Linked DNA regions of Roseimaritima multifibrata. The protein of the gene in region 2 binds, or shares a complex with, the protein of the main gene of each other region. Links are inferred from orthologs where the notes say so. Each region holds a gene or a part of one and is shown on either strand. Other genes may lie near its edges.

Region 1 (11,133 bases), 3.3 Mb from region 2 along the record:
CATAGGAGAAACTTCACACAGCGTCGATTGTCGAGCGCACAATCGACGCATTCGATTTGGACACCCCAGATCCCGTTTGGGGACGGCAGCTCTGGAATTTACGTAGTACGGTAGTCACGTATTACGGCAGTCACGATCGCCAGAGCGTGGACAGACAGGCGATTGCCAAGCCTGCCGAAAAATCAAGAACTTTTCAGCTGGCGGATTCTTCTACAACTTTGGGAGGAATTGAATCGCATCTAGAATTACGAATCCATCGCAATCTTGATTGCGGATGGTTACGGTGAGCGGTTCACCTTTACGCAATTCGATTTCTCCTATCTTTCGAAATGCCTGGCCCACTGGCAGGGGCACGGTTTGATCGACCTTGAATTCCTTGACCGTATCTCCATTGCGGACTTCGAGAGGAACCCGTGACGAGCGTGAGGAATGCGGCGAATAAGCCATGCGGATCTCGTAGTTTCCGCTTGCAGGAACCTTTCCGCTAAACGTTGCACTCAGGTCGCCTTCCCCATCCCCGCCGTCATGCAGGTACCCCGAACCGATGTGCGGGTTGAAAAGCCTGGACGTGCTCCACGCTCCCGTTATTTCCGCTGTTGCATCATCCAAAACGATTCCCTCTAGATCCGAAACCTTCAAGCCAACCGGTTGGGCAGGCGGGGGAAGGGGCGCCAATTCGGGCAATTCCAAAACTTGACCTTGAGCCAACAATTGCTTTTGCAGGGCAGGGTAGGGCAGATCCTGAACGGCAACGTTTTGCTTTGCACTTAATGCCGCAGCGATCCCGGCGCTCTGCCCAAGTATCATCCAGGTCGGTTCGACGCGAATGGATGAAAAAGCAACGTGGGTCGCGGATAGAGCAACCGGAACCAGCAGGTTTTCGCAGTCCGATTTGACCGGCAAAATCGAACGATAGGGAACGTGGTACGGATAACCATGAGGTCGTCCCGCCATCCGAACCGGAAAAATAGTCCCTTCGTTTCGGATACTCTCTGCGGTTCCGATCCGCTGGCAATCATGCGAATCGATCGGGAACGAGGAAACCGCGATCGGATCCGATTTCTCTGGATCACGCAGAACGTCGTTTTCGGTCAACACGTGCATGCCTCGCATTCGGCGTCCTTCGCGAACATACAACTGCGGCGACCAATGATCGGTTTCCGGAAATTCGTCACGGCACAGTCCGTACTCGGCCATCTGTTTGCGAAGATGCTCGGGAACCGATTCGTCGGTGGTTAGGAAATGATAAAGTTCCAAAGTGTACTGGCGATGTTTTTGCCAGAGTTCACTGCGTTCGGTGAACGGCGTTTCACACCAATCGTCGCCTCCGCCAACCAGCCCCATCGAAAACTGTTTTCCGATCCCGTTGTTTGCATCAAATTTATCATTGGGCAGAGGATAAATATCCCACAGCAAGTGCGGCCGTTTGACTTGCAAGTAGTAACGTCGAACCGCTTCAAAACGTTTCGGATCGTAAGTTTCGGGAGCCGGGAAATCGACCCGGTTTTCGGGATTCTTTGTTAAGCACAAACGAAAACTGTAGACCATCACGTGGCGATCACCAGCCTCTTCGTCCCCACCTTCGGTGGCGGTCAACAAAGGAAGGAGCTGACCATTTGAATCCAGACCGGAGACGGGAATGGTTCCTTTTGTGTATTGCTTTCCAGCCAGTTTCTCCGAGTACGCTGCGCGACCTTCGCGGCCAATCGTCCACTCCACGCCCGCAGCCGCCATTAGATCCCCTTCGTAAGTCGCGTCGACAAAAACGTCTGCGGCGAAACGTCGATCTTTGCAAAGGATTGCTTGGATCCGCCCCGCTTCTAGATCGACCGAGGTAAGGACCTGATTCGGTTGGACGTCCACGCCAGCCTCTGCCAACATTGCCTTGGTCACACGAGCAGCGACGTGTGGTTCATAGGTCCACTTTGCATTGTTCTTTTCACTGACGTCGTAATGAAGCGGTTGGCCGCGACCGGCATAATCGGCTGCGATGCGTGTATGCCATTCATCAAACAAGCCCATCACGGTTGTCCGCACCGTTTGGTTCGAATCACTAAAACTCAGGCCGCCTGTATTCACCCCGCCGACGTGGTGGCTCGGTTCCACCAGTGTGACCGCAGCCCCTTCACGAGCCGCCGCGATCGCCGCACAAAAACCAGCCGGCGTCGCCCCATAGACCACCACGCTAGGAGCGGTTGCTTGCGATTGCGCATCAACAAATGAACTACAATAAAACGCTCCGACAAAGAGCCCCATAAATGCTATTTTGGCGAGTACCGCAGTCTTAGAGATCATAAATATGTCGCGTCAAAGAGGGAGCCGATCTAATTCGTTCTTTCAAAAACACTAACTTAATCAATCCTTCATCCTCCCGCCTGGGCTGACAGCGAATTCTGCGTCATCTCGAATCCAACCCGGCCTTCATTCCTCAGTGCCTTCCATTCCGTCCCCCGCCGAAATCCGTTTTATTCCCCTTGTATTGGTGTGTGCCAATATTGTGGGCATTTTACTGGCGTACGCAGCAACCATTTTGCTGGCAAGGAATTTGGAGCCCAGCGAATTTGAAAGCTACATCGGGGCAATTGCAACCCTGGGGCTGCTGGCCTCACTGGGCGAAGGGGGCATCGGAAAATACAGCCTAAAGATTGTGCCTCAGTATGTCTTGCAAAAAGAAGCCGGATTGCTGGGTGGTTTCCTGCGATTTGCCCTCGGTTCAGCCATCTTGCTGGGCATCCTATTGGCAGGGCTTGCCGCGATCATCGAACTTGCCGTCCAAGTCGAAGAACGAGAAAAGGTTGTCCTGGAAGCGTTGGTCTATCTGCCTGTCATGGCGGTCGTCGGAGTCGCGATCGACTTCTTACTAGCCTTTCGCATGCCTGTGTTTGCGACCTTACTGGCACGAATCGTGATCCCGTTGACGACCTTGATCTGCATCGGGTTAACCATCCAAGCGGAGAGGTTATCCCCTAGCACAGCGGTGTTCGCGTTTGGAGCGGGAAGCCTGATTTGCCTGCCGATCGCGATCGGTGCGAATTTCACAAAATCAGAACCATTGACGTTGGATTCCCGGCCGATCTTTCTTGCTGGCCCTTGGTTTCTGAACAGTCTCTCTTTTCTGGTTTTCAGTTTCCTTACCGCTTGGATCTTTCGAGCTCCGTTAGTGATCATGCATCACATTCCTCATTCAGGAAACGAACTCGCTTTATTGGCACCGGCGCTGGAAACGGGTTGTTTGGTTTTACTTTTGGCGAAATCGACCGACAAATATTTTCAACCGATGATTTCCGAATACCTCACCACAAATAACTGGGCAGAAGGCCGCAAGATGCGTTGGCTGCGACTGCAGTGGATCGGTTTTGGAATCACCGGTTTCCTGGGGCTCGTCTTCTTCTTTGGGAGAACGATCCTCGGTTGGTACGGCGACAAGTATGTGGTTGCGTACCCTTCGTTGTGCGTCATCGCGATCGGTTCCAGCATTTGGACGATCTGCTCCCTTGCCCCGACCTACCTTCAGTACACCGATGCACTAAGGCGTTTGCTAGGCTCTTTGCTCGGGCATGCCATTCTGCTGACAGTCCTTACGGTATGGCTTAACCGCATGTTTGGCACTTTCGGCGTCGCGCTCGCATACGCCGTATCCATCAGCTCACTTTCGCTATGCAACATGTGGTTGGCCAGCGGCCGACTGCGGGAAGTCCGGCAAGCGTAGTTCCCGTCGCAAACGGTTCGGGGAAATGCCATCCATTTCCTTAACGGCAGGGCGCGAGTACTCCGGCCTGTCGACAACAAACGCATAAAAGAAAGGCCGGACGGCTTGCGCCGTTCCGCTAAGAAAACAGTTCCTAGCGGCAGGGCGCGAGTCCTCCGGCCCGTCGACACCAAACGCTTAAAAGGAAAAGGCCGGACGGCTTGCGCCGTTCCGCTAAGAAAACAATTCCTTAACGGCAGGGCGCAAGTCCTCCGGCCTGTCGACAACAAACGTCTTCGAGTTGCCTTTACGACAACCCGATTGTCTTGGCGACGTTTGCGGCGTTGACTGGCTGGATGATCCCCTGGTCAGTGATGATTGCGGTGATCAATTCGGCTGGTGTCACATCGAAGGCGGGGTTGTAGATATTCGCCCCGTCGGCGGCGGTCTGCGTTCCGTATGGATGCGATACTTCGCGTGCGTCGCGTTGTTCGATTGGAATCCCCGCCCCATCGGCCAACGTTCGATCAAACGTGCTAACAGGCGCTGCAACATAAAAAGGAACGCCATGATGCCGCGCGACAATCGCCAGCGGATAAGTCCCAATCTTGTTCGCTGCGTCTCCGTTTGCGGCAATCCGGTCCGCCCCGACGACCACGGCATCGACCTTACCGGCCTGCATTAAACTGGCCGCCATGTTGTCGCACAAAACCGTCACGTCAACGCCCGAGCGAGCCAATTCCCACGCAGTCAAACGCGCCCCCTGCAGAAGTGGGCGAGTCTCATCAGCGTAAACATGCAATTCAGGTTGCAGTTCGTGTGCAGCATAAATCACTGCCAACGCCGTCCCCTTTTCCGATGCTGCCAAGGCCCCTGCATTGCAGTGCGTCAACACATTGCGGCAACCGTTCAGCAATGGCGCACCATGCTGACCAATGGCCGCACAGGTCTGCCGATCTTGCTCATGAATCGCTTTGGCCTTCTGGAGGACGCGATCCGCTAGCTCTTGATCGGTCGCTTCATTGACGACCACTCGCATCTGATCGAGAGCCCAAAAAAGATTCACCGCGGTCGGTCGACTGGTCGCTAAATAGTCGATCGCCGCCAGAGCCGCTTTGCGTGCATCGGCCTGTTCCTTCATCGCAGTACCGATCGCGACGCTGACACCGTAGGCCGCTGCGATCCCGATTGCGGGAGCTCCACGAACCACAAGTCGATAAATGGCGTCGTGCGTTTGTTCGACACTGTTACAGTCGAAGTAGACCTCTTCGACCGGTAGCTTCGTCTGATCTATCAAACGCAAAAAACCGTCGATGCCTCCGACCCACTGCAAGGTCGGGGGAAGCGTGGACGCCTTTGTCTTCACCAATTCAGAATTCATCGACGACCCGTTTTAAGTTGAACAGCAAACGCCAACCGGCTACGACTTGGCACGCTTCGGTTTGTAAATCTCGGTGGCCGTTCCGAAGAAGACCTCGGCGGAGTTCATCAACGTTTCGCCAAGGGTCGGATGGGCGTGCACGGTTTCGGCGATATCACCAACTTCGCAGCCCATTTCGAGTGCCAAAACAGCTTCGGCGATCAGTTCACCTGCACCTGCACCGACGATACCACAACCGATAACGCGTTTGGTATCGGGATCGACCAGCCATTTGGTCAAACCTTCGGTCCGTCCGAGTGCTTGAGCACGACCACTGGCAGCCCAAGGATAAACAGCCACCTCGTAATTGCGGCCGGCGTTTTTCGCTTCTTCTTCGGTCAATCCAGCCCAAGCGATTTCAGGATCGGTGAAGACAACCGCAGGGATCGCCGCTTTGTCGAATACCGATGGTTTGCCCGCAACAACTTCAGCGGCAACGCGCCCTTCGTGGCTGGCTTTGTGAGCCAACATTGGATCGCCAGCGACGTCACCGATTGCCAGGATGTGTGGATCTGCGGTCCGCTGCTGCGAATCGCACTCCACAAACCCGCGTTCGTTGACAACCACTTTTGTATTTTCCAGCCCTAAGCCTCTGGAGACAGGGCGGCGACCGATCGACACGAGGACTCGATCGAATCGTTCATGACCGAACTTGCCAGGGCCTTCGAACGTGACTTCGACCTTGCCATCTTCGGACTCGGCCATCGAACCGACTTTGGTGTTCAACCAAAGGCGTCCGTCAACCATTTTCTCGATCCGTTTCGCCAGCGGTTTGACCAGATCGCGGTCGGCGCCGGGCAACAAACCGTCGCTCAGTTCGACCACCGTGACTTTACTGCCAAGGCCTGCGTAAACGCTGCCCATTTCCAGCCCGATGTAACCACCACCGACAACCAACAACGTTTCCGGGATGTCGGCCAGCGCGAGGGCTCCGGTGCTGTCCATCACCTTGTCGCTGCCAATATCGAAGGCAGGAGGCATCGCTGGCACACTTCCGGTAGCCAGAATGCAGTGATCGAAGGTCAGCTGTCCACCTTCGGGGATGGAAGGATCGTCCCCTTCCAGTTTCATTGTTTTGGAATCGATAAATGAACCACGAGCCCGGATCACGGTGACCTTGCGTCGCTTGGCCAAATTGGCCAGGCCGCCCGTTAAATTATCGATGACCTTTTCTTTTCTCGCCCGCACAGCGTCGACATCGATTTCAGGGTTCGCGTCGTAGCGGACACCCCAATCGGCACGCAGTTCATCGACTTCACTGATGACTCGAGCGACATGAAGAAGTGCTTTGCTGGGGATACAGCCACGCAGCAAGCAAGTTCCGCCCAGGCGAGCTTCGGCTTCGACGATCGTGACGTCTAGCCCTTCGTCAGCAGCCAAGAAAGCCGCCGCGTAGCCACCAGGGCCACCTCCCAAAACAACCAGTGGAGTATGCATCAGATGGAGCGTGTGTTGGAGGATCTATGCGAGAAACAAAATAAATTAAGTCCAGAAACCAACCCACCCGCACCAAAAGTCATTCGGCACGGGCGGCGTTGTTTTCAATGTGCAGTGCACTCGACTATCGCGACAAGAATTCGACGACGGCGTTTGCATCGACGGGCAAACTAATGTCGCTTGGCCCTGGCAATCCCTGGACGGTTGCTTTTAGGTTTTCGCTATCGAAAGCGACCCAATCAAGCGCGTCAGGACTGGAGTTAGCGATAACGCCACGATAAACATCTTTCAGTTTTTCGCGGTTACGTACTTCGATGATGTCGCCTGGACGAAGCAGGTAGTTAGGCTTGGCAACCTTCGTACCGTTAACGAAGAAGTGACCGTGCACAACGCCTTGACGAGCTTGTGGGCGAGTCTTGGCAAATCCACAGCGACGGACAACGTTGTCCAAGCGGGATTCGCACATCAACAACAACAATTCACCGGTGTTGCCTGAACGACGACTAACAGCATCAAAGTAACGACGAAGCTGACGTTCCCCTAGACCGTAGTAATGCTTGATCTTCTGCTTCTCCATCAACGCGATCCCGTAGTTACTGGGACGACGTCCCCGGGTGTGCATTCCCGGAGGGGCTGGGCGGCGATCGAGGGCTTTCGATGCACCCGATGTTTCATAAATGAGCGCCCCAAGGCGACGATTGATGCGAGCTTTTGGACCTGTGTAACGTGCCATTTCGGCAATGCTCCTACGGACGATCTACGAACGATAAACGTCTAAACGTTAACGAATCAGGTAGATCTAAAAGGGTAAAGGGAACCTCGTTTGGCTAATTTAGCCGTGGCTCAATCCCACGCCGACCTGCAATACGGCGGGTCGGAGGGTTGGGCCTGATTTCGGTAAGTGCCGCAAAGTGTCGCCGGAAACGGCCATTCTTGCAAGTGGGTGTCCCATTGCGACAGAAGGTTCATTCAACAAAAAAACTCAGGACACTGTCCATCTCTTTCTCGCATGACAGGCAGGACGACCGCTACATCCGGACCGCTTCGGCTCCGTTGCGGTCTACCAGAAACCCCGCAGACGTCCGATTTTCTGCATTTCAGCCAATTATCCATCGTCTTTCCTGCCACTCCAACGGTCCAGCATGTTTCCGAAGCGATCGGCTCCCCGCGTCCCAGCCTCCAGCCGCGGACAAACTGCGCGGCGACGTTTAGCCGCTGCACTACGCCCCCGACGCCGCCTCATTCGCATTGAACAGCTGGAAGACCGTCGCCTCCTGGCCGTCGGTACCCCCGTTCTTGGCACTAGCAATGACATTCTGTTCAGTGGGGATGCCACAAACGATTTGATGTTCTTTTCGGTCAGCGAAGCCGGTTTACTGCAGCACAATCGCGGAGGCTATTTTGGCTTTACCAGCAATTCCGACCTCGATTCGGTAACCGCAGGGGAGCAAACGCGGCTAGTTAGCGAACTCACCAGTTTTCGCTATGAGGACGCTGGCAGCAATGACCGTCTGTTTTTTGACGGGGAGAATCCGTTTTCACTGGGCGATGCAGGAATTTACGCGTCGGCGGGTGAAATTACCGTCCGTGACGACACATCGATCGAATCGACCGGTGGAGTCATTCAGTTTGTCGCAGCTCAGAAAATCCTTCTCGATCAAAGATCAAGCCTGACGACGGTCGATGGGGGGATCCTACTATCGGGCAACCCGAATGCGGACGCCATCGGTGATTCCATCGGTTTGGAATCTGTGGGGGCGACGATTCGAACCAGCGGGTCAGGAAACATCCAGCTGGTCGGATTCGGCGGCAATGACCCGGCAGAATATCGAAACTACGGGATTTCGCTGGAAGAGGGGACCACGATCGAATCGACCAGCGAAACGTCTTCGGCGGGAACGATTCAGATCGAAGGGACCGGTGGAGACAGTTCCACTGCCGCGTACGGCGTCAACATCGATGGTGCCGACATCGTGGTCCGAAGTGCGTATGGAGACATCAGCATCGTGGGCGTGGGGGGGCACCGCAGCAGTGCCAGCGGCAGCAATTTCTATGGCGTGAATATCAGTGCGGCGGACGTTATTGAATCAACGGGTACCGGCCCCGATGCCGCAACGATCACGATCGATGGGACGGGCGGGGCAGAGTCCCGAAACAACTACGGGGTTCGCTTGGCGGGTGCGACGACCGATATCCTCAGCATCGATGGCGACATTTTAATTATCGGGCAAGGGAACGGGGATGGCACCGGCGATACGAACTACGGCGTTCGCTCCGACAGTATTGGATCGATTGCATCGACGGGAACCGGCATCGATGCCGCCTCGATCACGATCATCGGTGAGGGCGGCGATGGCACCCGCAGCGGTGTTGGCCTGTCGCTTAATGGCTCAACCACACAGCTGACCAGCGTCTATGGCGATATTTCCATTGTCGGCCGAGGAAGCGACGGCAGCGGCTATGGCAATTCAGGTGGATCGATCGGACTTACGATCGCCTCGACCGGCCTCGGAGAGAACGCCGCGAAGATCGATATTCAAGGGACCGGAGGAATCAACACGTCCGGTAGTGGAATCACGGTTTCCGGATCAATCACGACGACCGACGGTGACGTCACGATCACCGGCCTTGGGACAGGAGACGGAACGCGGAGTGGGGATGGCGGCGTCAACGTCACCGCATCGATCGACGCCGTTGGCGAAGCCGATATCATCATTGACGGAACGGGCGGACAAGGAACCGGAGCCAACCATGGCGTCACAATCAGCTCCGGTGCTGCCCTGACGACCAAAGACGGCGAAATCCTGATCACCGGCCAAGGTAGCAACGGTGCCGGATCGAACAACTACGGAGTACACATTGCAAACATCGAAGGCATTGAATCGAAATGGCTTTCGGACGGCACGATTCCAAGTCCCGCCAAGATAACGATCGATGGTACAGGGGGCGACACAGGGGGAGGGAACCATGGCGTCTACTTCGACGGTGCCAGCGAAGGGATCACTAGTGTCGATGGAGCGATTCTTATCACGGGAAGAACAGGGACAGGGACAGGGCCGAGCAACGTCGGTGTCCGCATGCGCGATTTCGGAGCCATTCAATCGACCGGAACGACCGCCCACGCAGCGACGATCACGATCCACGGTGAAGGTGGATTCGGGCAATCGAATAACTACGGCGTTTTGATCGACAGCATCAATCGCAGCAGCGTCAGTAGCTTCGTTGGCGATATCTTGATCACCGGTATCGGAGGGACAGGGGATCCGGACGTTTCCCAAAGTTCCAACCGCGGACTGGTTTTAAGCAATGTTGAAATTGCCTCGCTCGGCACCCCCGACAATGCGACGGGAACCCCGGCCACCATTACGATCAACGGAACGGGTGGCATCGCAGATCGCCAAAATTACGGAACGTATATCAATGCATCCGCAGTGAAAAGCGTGATCGGGAATATCGACATTCGCGGTGAAGGTGGTGGGGCAGGAACCGGGGATACCGGAGTCGTGATCAGCAGCACTGAACTAGTCTCCTCAGGCGAAGGTGATCAAGCTGCAACGATTACTATCCACAGCGAAAGCGGTGTTTCAGGGGCAAGTCTGACGCTATCAACCATCGATGGGGACGTGTCATTCACCGGGCTGAATGGATCGTCTGCGTATGGAACGGGAGTGCTCACTTCGACCGGGGACGGAATGATTCGCTTCGACGGTGGAACCGTCAATGCGGGCAGCATTACGAGTGAAACCAGCGACATCGTCCTTAGGGGCGGCGCGATCACGGTGGGTACCGTCGAATCGACCGGCACCGGCGAAACCGCAGCCAAGATTCTGATCGGCGACGCATCGACTCATTCCATCCAGGTCAACGGTGACCTGACCAGCGTCGATGGCGACATTCGGATCGTCAACCAAATCACCGATCCGTCGACCGGAGTCGGTTCGATCCTGCTTCGCGGCAATATTACATCAACGGGCATCAACGCGAACCATGCCGCCTCGATAACGATCGATGGGACGGGAGCCGAAAATCAAGTGGGGGTTTGGTTTTCCGGAGCGGGCAAGTCAATCACCAGTAAAGTCGGCGACATTGAAATCACCGGACGGGGCGGAGCTTCTGCGACAGGTAGCTCACTGCACGGCGTCTTCCTCGATCGCGACGTGTCGATTTCCTCGACCGGGACCGACACCGACGCGGCTCAAATCGATATCCATGGGACGGGCGGCGCCGGCGTCAACAGCAACCACGGTGTCTATTTCCGAGGCGATGAAGAAGGTTCGATCACCAGTGTCGTCGGTGCGATTTCGATTACAGGTACTGGTGGTGCAGGGACGGGAAAATCCAGTGCAGGTGTTAGCATCGAAGAAGCGTCGATCTCTTCGACCGGTATTTCCTCAGCCAGCCCGGCGATCGACGCAGCCACAATCACGATCACGGGTATCGGGGGATCAGGTACTTCGGGAAACGACGGCGTTTACGTCGGTACCGACACGGCCATCTCCAGCATCGATGGCGCCATATCGATTGATGGAACTGGAGGCGACGTAGGGAGCGGTGTCATTTTGCAATACCAAAGTTCACTTACATCCAG
Region 2 (11,061 bases):
TTTCGAGACCGAGAACTGCGACTTCATTGATGGCCACTCTACCCTGCGAGTCACTACTTTAAACTTTTCCGGTGACACGACGGCGGTCAACAAACTGCTTCTGGAACTTGCCAACTGCCCCGCCGCTTCGGTCGCCGTTTCTTTCGAGAAGATCAAAAACAAATGCGATTGGCGGATCGTTCATTCCGTGACAGGCAATAAGTTTCGCGTTATTATCAACCTGGAGTCAAACCAAATTGAACTTGAACAACTCACGATCCCGCCTGCCAACGGCCCTGATTTGAAGCGATAGCTTTGCATTCAACTGAACCATGTCGTGCACGGGAGGACGGCATAAGTTTTTCAAATGGAATCTACGTTGGGCGTCGTATGACGCGAGTTTTGGCAATGGCACCCCCTCACGACGCGAACGGACTACCGCCAGCGTAATTCCGCAAAAAAAATGTGTTGACTCCAGTGGCAAAAAAGATGGTGTGATTCAAGAAACGCAATAATACCGGTGGTCTACGTGTTGCACCAACGCGATCCCCCCTGAAACGTTTAATCCAGAACTTCCATTCTTGCCCGACTGGTAAATTCATAGATGACCAACACCAAAATGGAATGCTCGAAATGCGGTTCATCCATTCTTGAATCGACCGCCGGTCAGAATAGTGGGCTATGCAAAACCTGCGTTGCTGGGCCAAAGATCGAAACGGTTGCTGAGGGAATGGAACTTGGAATGCGACTGCTGCTCGGATTATTCTTTGCTGCATTGGTGGGCACGATTGGCTATGGAATCGGATCGTTTCTCGGAACCATTGGCGGTATTATTGTCACAATTCCATTTGCATTTTTTGGATTCGTCTACGGTTGCTTTTGCGTGGAAATTAATGCAATTATTCGGACTCTACTTCCATTTATTTCCGATCCCTGACGCCGATGGTGGAACAACAAGAGAATTCCAAGCAATCTCTTTCTCGTTTTCTAACAATTCTTACCAAAATCTGCGCCCTGCTCCTTTGGGTTAGCGGCCTTATCTATCGCTGGGCTGCATTTTTTATCGTCCCAGAATCACCCGAAACACACTTGGATTAGCTATGGCCGCACTTGGATTCGTTTTCGGTATAACAGGCATGACTTTTGGCCTCGCTGGCATGGCGATCGCGATGTCTGCACTCGCAAAGTTAAAAGAACTCGACACCCGCATTACAAAACTGGACTCAAACCTCTGACACGGAACGGGCTAACCCCGTCGCTGCATACCGCGCATACAGGTTGCAGGACAGGCAGCGTTTTCTTCGCGGCAGATTAAATGGGCGCATCTATTCGCGAAATTAGCGTTATTAGCGGGCAATATTGAGCGCATACATTGCCCGCGAATGCCGCTAATCTACGTGAATGATACTGGCCGTGATGCGCGGTCGACGTTGATGCGTTTTATTGTTGCTTCACGAATCGGTGCCGTTGCTTGTTGCTCTGTCCTGATCCGGCGAGCAGGCGTTAGACGAGGTGCCCCCGATTGGAAATTTGATCGATTGCGGCTTGGACACGCGAATCGAGTACGAGCACCGCGTTGCTGAGCACGAGCACGAGTAATCCGTTGTTCTGCCTCGTCTCGGCCGGTATCTTGTGATTGCTCGAAGGCGATTCGATTGGCGTTCCGCTTCGCCGATCCAAACCCGCGTAAGAACGACTTGGTGCATCCTAATGGCGAGGCTGGACGTTTCACGAAGACGAACTCAGCCTTCCGCACCCAGCCGACCTCTGCAGCAACATGCACGGTCAACGACTCAGCGCCTGACAATCAATCCCGCAATCCCGCGTGAAGAAAATTCCTTAGGTGGTTACCCGTTATCGCGTACGTTGCGATCGGATATTTCCTGCCCGGAATTCTTCCGTGACGGACATAAATGAAATACCAAAAGGTCAACCATCATGATGAAATCCTTCCTGCTTTGCCTCGTATTACTCGTCATGCTTGGACTTCCCGATTCCGGAAAATTAGGGGCCGACGATTTTGCCAGCTTGCGAGTGAGCGAAAACGGTCGCTTTCTGGTCCAGGAAGATGGATCAGGATTCTTCCCCGTTGCCGACACGGCTTGGGCAATTGGATGGCAGTTAAAACGCGACCAGGTTGAGAGATACCTGCAACGTCGCAAAGACCAGAATTTCAATACGATCGCGTTGATCGCCTTTCCAGGCGTTGAAGGCAACGTCGTCATCCCCAATGTGTACGGCGACCATGCCTTCAAGATCAGCGGATCTGGCGCATGGGATCCTCTACAGCCCATTACAACACCAGGAAAGAATCCCGAGGATTCGGCTCAATACGATTACTGGGACCATCTGGAATACATCATCGACACTGCGGAATCCAAAGGGATGGCTGCGATCTTACTGCCAGCATGGGGTGTCTGTGTGGCGGGGGACTGGGCGAATGGGAAAGCAACGCGAGATCTTATCTTTGACGAGACCAGCGGCTATCAATACAGCCATTGGATTGGCGAACGGTTCAAGAACAAGAAAAATATCATTTGGATGATCGGCGGTGACCGCAGCGCCGTATACGGCGAGAAAGATTATCGAAAAGTGTTTGGAGCAATGGCCGAGGGCATTGCCGATGGTGTCAATGGAATCAACCAGCCGAATCAGGAAGCCGACTACAGCACAACCTTAATGAGTTACCACCCGAGGAAATGGCAGCCTAATTCTTCCGAGTGGTTCCACAACGAGCCCTGGCTGGACTTCAATTCGATGCAGGATCAGCCAAGTGACCAGATTACGGCGACCGAGTTGGACTATAAATTGTTACCAGCCAAACCAACATGGCTGTTCGAAGGTGGTTACGAATTCCGCAGAAACATTTACAAAGATTGGCAGATTCGTTTCCAGTCGTATCAAACCGTTTTCGCTGGCGGTTTTGGTGTGACTTACGGCAGTATGAATATCTACCATTTCAACAGTGCCGTGGCAGCCTCGGACGAGTCCATCACACTAGACAAATCCAGAAAATGGGAGGCCAGCCTGGATGAGCCAGGGGCGATGGACATGCAGCACCTGTTTCGCCTGATGACGTCCATGAGCAATGAACAATTCCTTGACCGCATTCCTGACCAGTCCCTTATTGAAGGCAGCACCGGCGGCATGGAGGGAAGCGAAGGCATTCGCTCAAACCGGCTTCAAGCGACTCGCGGATCGAAAGGCGATTACGCCATGGTTTACAACGCCAATGGTCGCAATTTCTCAGTGAGAATGGACCGCCTGTCGGCTCCGGAGATGAACGCATTCTGGTTCAATCCACGCACCGGGAAGTGGCAGGTCGAAGACCAGGATCACACGGATAGACAGCCATTCAAAAAGAGCATTCCCAGCGGCCCTGCGGCACCCGTTCAGGAATTTGACCCACCGGGTGCAGAGGGCGACGGCAATGACTGGGTGTTGTTACTGAACTGAGCAAAGTCACGTCGGCAAAAACGATTGGAAAGGGATTGCCCATGGATACCGATTGTGGATGGCGATGCCGCACACCGTATTTTGCCCGCAAATGGTGACAATCTAGGGGAACGATTTCGTTCGTGATGTGCGGTCGCCCCTAACACGCGATGACGCCGCGACATGACTCGGGGCCGTTTATTGTTGCTTGGCTCCGTGCCGGCCCTTATGTTAAGGGCTTGCAAGGTCAATGCGACAGGCAAATCATTCGTCATGCATAAGCCAATCGCAAGAGCTGCTTGTTTGCCCCGTTTGCCCCGTTGTTCGACATGGAACCCGGCGGCAGATTGATTCGGTTTGGAGGATAGACAGCGAGCAGGACCTCATCTAGGGCCAATGCCACCGAGCTGTCGCGAGAGCCTATAGAATTATCCTGGCCCTGGGTGGTCATGCATTGCCGAAGAGAGGGCAATGTCGCGGGGGACGCCTGTGGTCCTGGACGCGACACCTAGAGAGACTCCCGCTTTGATCCATACCGAACTATTCTGTATGGAGCTTTTCAGTACCGAGGTTTTCAGTACGGCTCTGATTTTTAGCGGGGTCGTTTATTGCTTTGGCGGCAACGCTGAAAAGCGTTGCCGGACTGCAAATCACTGCAATTTTTTCAAATAGCGGAAGAGGGACTCGAACCCCCGACACGCGGATTATGATTCCGCTGCTCTAACCAGCTGAGCTATTCCGCCGCACTTCTTACTCCGCCCTCTGCGTCCAAATGATACTTGAACGCCTACGCCAAAGGCTGAGGGCCGAATTTTAACGAAAAATTGAGCGGCGAAAAGCGGTTGCCGCTCGATCTTTTTTGTTTTCCCGATTTATCGGTTTCCTTTGCCTGCTGCAAGTCCCTTTAGAGGGCCAACAACAGACGGCTGGGAGCTTCCAAGTAACCGATAACATCGTTTAGGAACCGAGCTGCGGTCCCTCCATCGACCAAGCGATGATCATAGGAAAGGCTAAGCGGCATCATCAGGCGAGGCTGGATGGTGTCATCCGGCATCACGACTGGTAGCTTGCGACTTCGGCCGACCAACAAAATCGCGACCTCAGGGACATTCACAATCGGCGTGCTGTATTGGCCGCCGATGGCTCCCAGGTTGCTGATCGTGAAAGTTCCGCCACGCAGGTCGTTCAAGCCGAACTGACCGTTTCGCACTTTGGCCGCCATTTCAGCGAGGCCTCGGGCGACATCGGGAATCCCGCTGCGATCGACATCTGGCATCACTGGAACAACCAAACCGCGATCGGTGTCGACTGCGATCCCGATGTTGACGTAGTCCTTGTAAACGACCTGTCCGTTTTCTTCATCAATGACCGCATTGATCGCGGGATGATGACGCAAGGCGGTCGCAACGGCTTTGATCAAAAAGGGCATCGTGGTCAATTTGATGCCTTGAGCAGCGTAATCTTCTTTGCTGCTGCCACGTAGACGTTCGAGGTCCGTAATATCGGCATCATCGAAGTTGGTGACACGCGGTACCGTCGACCAGCTCTGGTGCATCTGAGCCGCGATCGTTTTGCGCATCTTGGTCATTCGCTCGACGCGAACCGGTCCAAACGCGTCACTCGATGCATCGCCTGGAAGGGCTTCTGCACCTGGAACAGCCGGAGCTGCTGGCGATGGAGCCTTAACGACGACGCCACTGCGAGCCGCTTCACTGGCGTGCCGCACAACGGCAAGCACATCTTCACGTGTGATCCGGCCGGCAGCACCACTCCCTTGGACGGTCGACAGATCGACCCCCACTTCGCGAGCCAGACGTCGAATCGCCGGTCCCGCTGCAATCGGGGCTCCATCGCTAACAGGAGCTGCAGGAGCAGCAGGCGGCGGCGTAGGTGCGACGGGCTCTGGAGCCGGCGCGACAGGGGCAGCCGGTGCAGGTGCCGCTGGGGCTTCAGCAACAGGAGCTTCTTGTGCAGCAGGTTCCTGCGCGGCAGGTTCGGGTGCAGCAGGTTCTGGCGTGGGCGGTTCCGGCGTTGCTGCAGGAGCCGCAGGTTCAGGAGCCGCCGATCCCGCGTCTGCAGCGGCTGCTGCATCCACCTTCAGCAACACGCCACCGATGGGAACGGTATCACCGATCTTTACGACAACCTCGACCACTTTACCGCCTACCGACGAAGAAACCGGAACGGTCGCTTTGTCGGTTTCCATTTCTACAATATCTTGGCCGGCGGTGATCTGATCGCCTTCGGAAACCAAAATTTCCAGGACATCACCCGAGTCGATTCCTTCACTCAGCTCCGGCAGTTTTACTTCTTCAGTAGCCATTAATATCAAATCACAAGGAATGGGGGAGGACTAAGTGAAATAAGGATTCGGTTTATCACGATTGAAATCGAGATCCGTAATCGCTTGATCAACTTCTTGTGCCGAAAAGACATCCACTTTACTCAACCGAGACAAAGTGGCGATGGTGATCGATTCCGCATCGACTTCGAAGTGCCGGCGAAGGTTTTCTCGCGTTTCACTGCGTCCCATGCCGTCGGTGCCAAGAACGTAGTAATCGCCGGGGACCCAAGGAGCGAGTTGCTCACCAAGTGCCCGCACATAATCGCTTGCCGAGATAAACGGGCCTTCGACACCTTCCAGCTGTTTTTCCAAGTAGCTTTGCTTTGGAGTTTCCGTGGGGTGAAGCATGTTCCAACGCTGGCAATCGGCCGCTTCGCGTCGCAACTGCGTGTAACTGGTCACGCTCCAAACATCACTGGCAACATTGTATTTTTCGGCCAGGATCTTCTGAGCGGCCAAAGCACTGTTGAGGATCGCTCCGCTACCAAACAGTTGAACTCGAGCCTTCGCGTTGTCGACTTCTTGGGATTTGAACTTGTAGATCCCCTTGATGATCCCCTCTTCAACCCCTTCGGGCATCGCGGGATGTTCGTAGTTATCGTTTTCGGCGGTGATGTAATAAATCCCATCTTCACCGTCTTGATAAAGGCGTTTCAGCCCTTCCAGCACGATCACGGTCATTTCGTAACCGAAAGCGGGATCGTAGGCACGAACGGTGGGGAACGCGATCGCATTCAGAAGGCTGTGGCCGTCTTGATGCTGCAGTCCTTCGCCATTAAGCGTCGTGCGTCCGGCGGTACCACCGATCATGAATCCTTTGGCTCGCATGTCGGCGGCGGCCCAGACAAGGTCGCCGATCCGCTGGAAGCCAAACATGCTGTAGTAGACAAAAAACGGAATCATGTTGACGCCGTGAAGGCTGTACGCCGTTCCCGCGGCGTTGAAGCTGCTCATCGAACCGGCTTCGGTGATTCCCTCTTCCAGCATCTGCCCGTCGGTCGCTTCTTTGTAGTACATCGCCTGTGCACTATCGACCGGTTCGTACAGTTGTCCGGCATGGGCATAGATCCCGAACTGGCGGAACATCCCTTCCATTCCGAAGGTTCGCGACTCGTCCGGTACGATTGGAACGATATGCTTTCCGATGGTTTTGTCGCGACATAGGTCGGTCAACAAACGGACAAACATCTGGGTCGTACTGGCCGCTTTGCCTTTACTGTCCTGAGTGTGCTTTTTGTACTCTTCTAAAGTCGGCACCTGCATCGTGGGATGCTCGGTCGGACGCGAGGGGACGTATCCGCCCAACGCTTCACGACGCTCATTGAGGTATTTGACTTCAGCACTATTGGCTGGTGGCTTGTAGAACGGAGCCTTACCGACTTCGTCATCGCTGATTGGAATTCCAAACCGGGTGCGGAATTCCAGCAGTTCTTCTTCGTTCAGTTTCTTCTGGTTGTGAGCAACGTTCTTACCTTCTCCAGCTTCGCCAAGGCCATAACCTTTGATGGTTTTAGCCAGGACGACGGTTGGCCGTCCGTTGCGAAGCGTGGCGGCCTGGTGATAGGCGGCAAAGACTTTTTCAGGATCGTGTCCACCGCGGCCCAAACGTTCTAGCCGTTCGTCGCTGTAGTTTTTGACCAGTTCAAGCAGTTCTGGGTATTTGCCGAAGAAATGCTCGCGGATGTAGCTGCCAGGCATGACGACGTATTTCTGATACTGTCCGTCGACAACTTCGTTCATGCGGCGAACCAGCAGACCGCTCGTATCGCGTTCCAGCAATTCGTCCCAGTCTTTGCCCCAAACGACTTTAAAGACGTTCCAGCCGGCACCACGGAAAATCGATTCCAGTTCTTGGATGACTTTGCTGTTACCGCGAACCGGTCCGTCCAGACGCTGCAGGTTGCAGTTGATCACAAAGATCAAGTTGTCCAGTTTCTCGCGAGAGGCAAGCGAGATGGCACCCAAGGTTTCGGGTTCATCGATTTCGCCGTCACCAAGGAACGCCCAAACGCGCTGCGAACTGGTATCTTTGATCCCACGGTCACGCAGGTATTCATTGAAGCGAGCTTGATAGATCGCCATGATCGGGCCCAAGCCCATCGACACCGTTGGGTATTCCCAAAAACTAGGCATCAACCAAGGGTGTGGGTAACTGGAAAGCCCGCCACCATCGGCTAGTTCGCGGCGGAAATTCTCTAGTTTCTCTTCCGTAATGCGTCCTTCAAGGAAGGCGCGAGAATACATGCCCGGAGAGGCGTGGCCTTGGAAGTAGATCGAATCGCCCGAGTAACCATCTTCGCCACGACCTTGCAGGAAGTGATTAAACGCGACCTCATACAGCGTTGCTGACGACGCGAAGGTACTGATGTGTCCTCCGATTCCGTCTGTCTTTTTATTTCCTCGAGTCACCATGGCCATCGCATTCCAGCGGATGATCGATTTGATTCGACGTTCCAGGTCTCGGTTGCCTGGATAGGGAGGCTGATCCTTTTGCGGGATCGTGTTGACGTAAGGCGTTTCGGTTTCCGATGGAACCTGAACCCCTTCCAGGGCCGCGGAATCGCGGAGTTGTTCGAGCAGGAACCGAGCTCGTTCCGGCCCTTTGCTTTGCAGAACGTACTGCAGAGAGGACAACCATTCAGCGGTCTCCGCCGGATCGACATCGAAATGGGGCCGTTCTCCCATCGAATTGCTCAGTTCTTCTTGAGCGATCGTCTTGGCATCTAAGTCAGCCATATGTTGTTTTCCTTATCCCGCGTGCAGGCTCACGCGAGCGACGAAGGGGAGGGTGATCGGTGAAAGTAAGTGGAATCGTCGGTCCGATCGACTTGCAATGGCGAGCTACGCTCTGCGACATCGTTCGTAAGATAGACCGTTTACGTGATATGTGTGCCTTAAAGAGCGGTTTAGCCTACTCCTTTTAAGCCCCTCTAGGCAAGGTGCCGGGGTTTTCACGGAGCTCAGTTGCCCCCCATTCTATTTATGAAAACCTGCAGGACAACATCGTGCTACAGGTTGCATGGCTCCCCTGCAGAGACACCGCGGGGGGCATTGCGGAACCGCAGTGCCCGCTAAACCCATGTTATCGGCGTCTTAAACCCCCAGGGAACGGGCACCCCCTCCACAGAAGGCTTCGGACATTTTCAGTTCAAGGCAAACGAAAAAAACCCGGCTAGCTGGCGAGGCGGTTTACAATTCCTCACCAGCTCACCGGGCTTTACTGCCACATTGCTTCCTTCAAATGCATTTACTGTCGCTGCGGCCCGCCTGGAGCCTGGGCCGCTTGGATATTGCGGTTCCCTTCAGGGACATTGTTTTCAGCGGGTGGCTGGTATCGTTCACGGACAATCGTCCATGTCTTATCCGGCTTTTCGATGAACCGGTTCAGGAAGGATTCCAGCCCCCCGATAATCGAATTTCGCTTAACGTTGCTGAATTCGTAGTGATCCCAAGCGGGAGCCGCCTGAGCGTTGTAGTTGGGGGCATACATTAATAATGCCTGTGGCAGGAACGACTGCGGATCCAACACAATCTGAACCAAGCGATACTGGGCTCGGTCCTCTTGTCGTTTGGGCCATGCTTCAACGACGATCATCCCTTTCTTGGGCGATTCAACCGTCCGGACCCAGTAGCGTTCGCGAATTTTGTTTGCGTCCAAGTTAAAAACAAAGGGGAGCGGGCTTTCAAAAATATCCGTCCCTTGCATTTCTGGAGGCAGATCCTGGATCGTGCACTTCTTTTCGCCACGATCAAAATCTAGCAATTGCTGTCCGTTGCAAACCCAGTACTCGCCGAACTGTCCCTCCGAAACGTCGTACTGCGGCTTGCCCGCCTGCATTCCCTTGAAAAACTTCAGTTCATTGACCTTAAACATCCCTTTATCCGGGGATGCGTAGCGAATTTCACCCTTGGCCCAAGTCGCATGGACCCCGGCCGGGGCAGCGACAAGGTCGTAATGCCAACGAGTGAAATCACATTCTAAACGGTCCACTTTATTACTTTGGACTTCCCAGGCCTGCAGCAGCTGCGTCAGTTCGGTTTCTTGCTGTGCGGTCAGAGGAGCAAACGGAGGCTTCGGCTCCGTCTGCTGAGTGTTCATTTGAGCGGTCGCGGCAGCACCGGCACTTGCCGAAGTGGGAGTCCCGCGAACCGCTTGCTGTTGGCTCGCGGCCCGCTGCTGAGCAAGTTGATGCTGCTGTGCAGGAGTCAACTGCTGGTTCTGCCGTTGATAGTTCTGGTTTTGAGCCGTCGAGGTCGCGGCCTGTCCGTTTCCAGCTTGAGGAGCGGTGTAGCCACGCTGAGCGGTATTTGCGGGGGCCTGCCCCTGCGCAAAACTGCCAGCGAGGGCACAGGAAACGGCAACGAACAAGAAACGCATCATCCTTGGCGCCTTTCTGGCCATTCAGCCAATTGTTTGAGAATCATGGAACAGGCCGTCGCCAACCTGCAGCGGTGGGAAGGTAGCAACGAAACGAGAATCGTTGAAAGACCGATTCGGGGAAAAACTGCATTTTTCACTACGGCTAAATCCCAGCTCCCGAATTCAACTCTGATTTTCAACCGGTTCGTCTCAGAAAACCTGGGTGATTGTGCCGATGACACCGATGGGCTCGCGCTCTAACGCTGAGGCAATCTGTAACGGTGACGCGAGCGAAGCTACCCACAAAGAGAGATAGGAAATGAAAATCGATTGGTTTCGCTGGGGTTCGGTTCTGCTTATCGCGTTCGCTAGCAATCTGCTAGTCGCGCAGCCTCACGCAAATGGTCAATCGACTTCTCATCGCGTAGCGGCCGTCATCCCGGATTTGGCAAATGTTTCCGAGGTCCTTTCACTAGAACCTCAGGACGGATCTCAGGCTTCTCCGGTGATCACTGCCTTAGCCGTCGATCCGGCGGGTCAAGTATTAATCGCAGCGGGTGACGACCATCACCTCCGCGTGATCGACCCGCATCCGTTCGAAGAAGCCCAAGTTCTCCGCAAACATACCGACTGGGTTCGCTCACTCGATTTCCGCAATGACGGGAAATTGCTTGTGTCGGCCGGCAACGACGGGCAAATCATTCTTTGGGACCGTGAACAGGACTGGAAAGTCCTACAAACGCTAGAGGGAGCCCCAGCGATCGCTTCGGTCTGCTTTGCCCCTCAACAAGGGATGCTTGCCGCCGTTGGATTTGATCCTCAGCTGTTTTTACTGCAACAAGGTGGTGCCAGACGCCCCGTCCTACGGTGCGGCTGCAACGATTTGCGAGTGGTGCGATTCAGCGATGACATGCGACTTGTGGTGGCAGCGGGACGATCGGGG

What was found.
Region 1: the proteins of FF011L_RS05235 (region 2) and lpdA are in contact, whole or in part, in a crystal structure (PDB 1EBD), measured with the Geobacillus stearothermophilus proteins. The link is inferred for Roseimaritima multifibrata from one-to-one orthologs. Residues at the interface, in WP_033016211.1 of Geobacillus stearothermophilus: Ile130, Ala131, Met132, Pro133, Arg136, Arg140, Glu141, Asn155, Arg157; in WP_049624544.1 of Geobacillus stearothermophilus: Pro340, Ser341, Asp344, Tyr345, Arg403, Asp406, Val408, Glu431, Ala432, Gly433, Asp438.

What each region holds. Positions count from the first base shown.
Region 1 is NZ_CP036262.1:4,666,040-4,677,172, forward strand. Bases 4,328-7,294 are described here. They hold lpdA (dihydrolipoyl dehydrogenase), read right to left. Parts: upstream 6,546-7,294; coding sequence 5,109-6,545; downstream 4,328-5,108. Other genes in these bases: mtnA (S-methyl-5-thioribose-1-phosphate isomerase), read right to left, coding at 4,328-5,069; rpsD (30S ribosomal protein S4), read right to left, coding at 6,670-7,278. Also shown: FF011L_RS16880 (FAD-dependent oxidoreductase), read right to left, coding at 211-2,295; FF011L_RS16885 (lipopolysaccharide biosynthesis protein), read left to right, coding at 2,483-3,709; more of mtnA, read right to left, coding at 3,996-4,327; FF011L_RS16905 (PKD domain-containing protein), read left to right, coding at 7,688-11,133. UniProt on the Escherichia coli protein: Lipoamide dehydrogenase is a component of the glycine cleavage system as well as of the alpha-ketoacid dehydrogenase complexes.
Region 2 is NZ_CP036262.1:1,386,451-1,397,511, reverse strand. What follows is about bases 3,529-6,423. They hold FF011L_RS05235 (2-oxo acid dehydrogenase subunit E2), read right to left. Parts: upstream 5,738-6,423; coding sequence 4,319-5,737; downstream 3,529-4,318. Other genes in these bases: aceE (pyruvate dehydrogenase (acetyl-transferring), homodimeric type), read right to left, coding at 5,768-6,423. In the rest of the region: FF011L_RS05255 (hypothetical protein), read left to right, coding at 1-292; FF011L_RS05250 (hypothetical protein), read left to right, coding at 584-916; FF011L_RS05245 (glycoside hydrolase family 140 protein), read left to right, coding at 1,918-3,435; more of aceE, read right to left, coding at 6,424-8,494; FF011L_RS05225 (TIGR03009 domain-containing protein), read right to left, coding at 9,006-10,139; FF011L_RS05220 (WD40 repeat domain-containing protein), read left to right, coding at 10,438-11,061.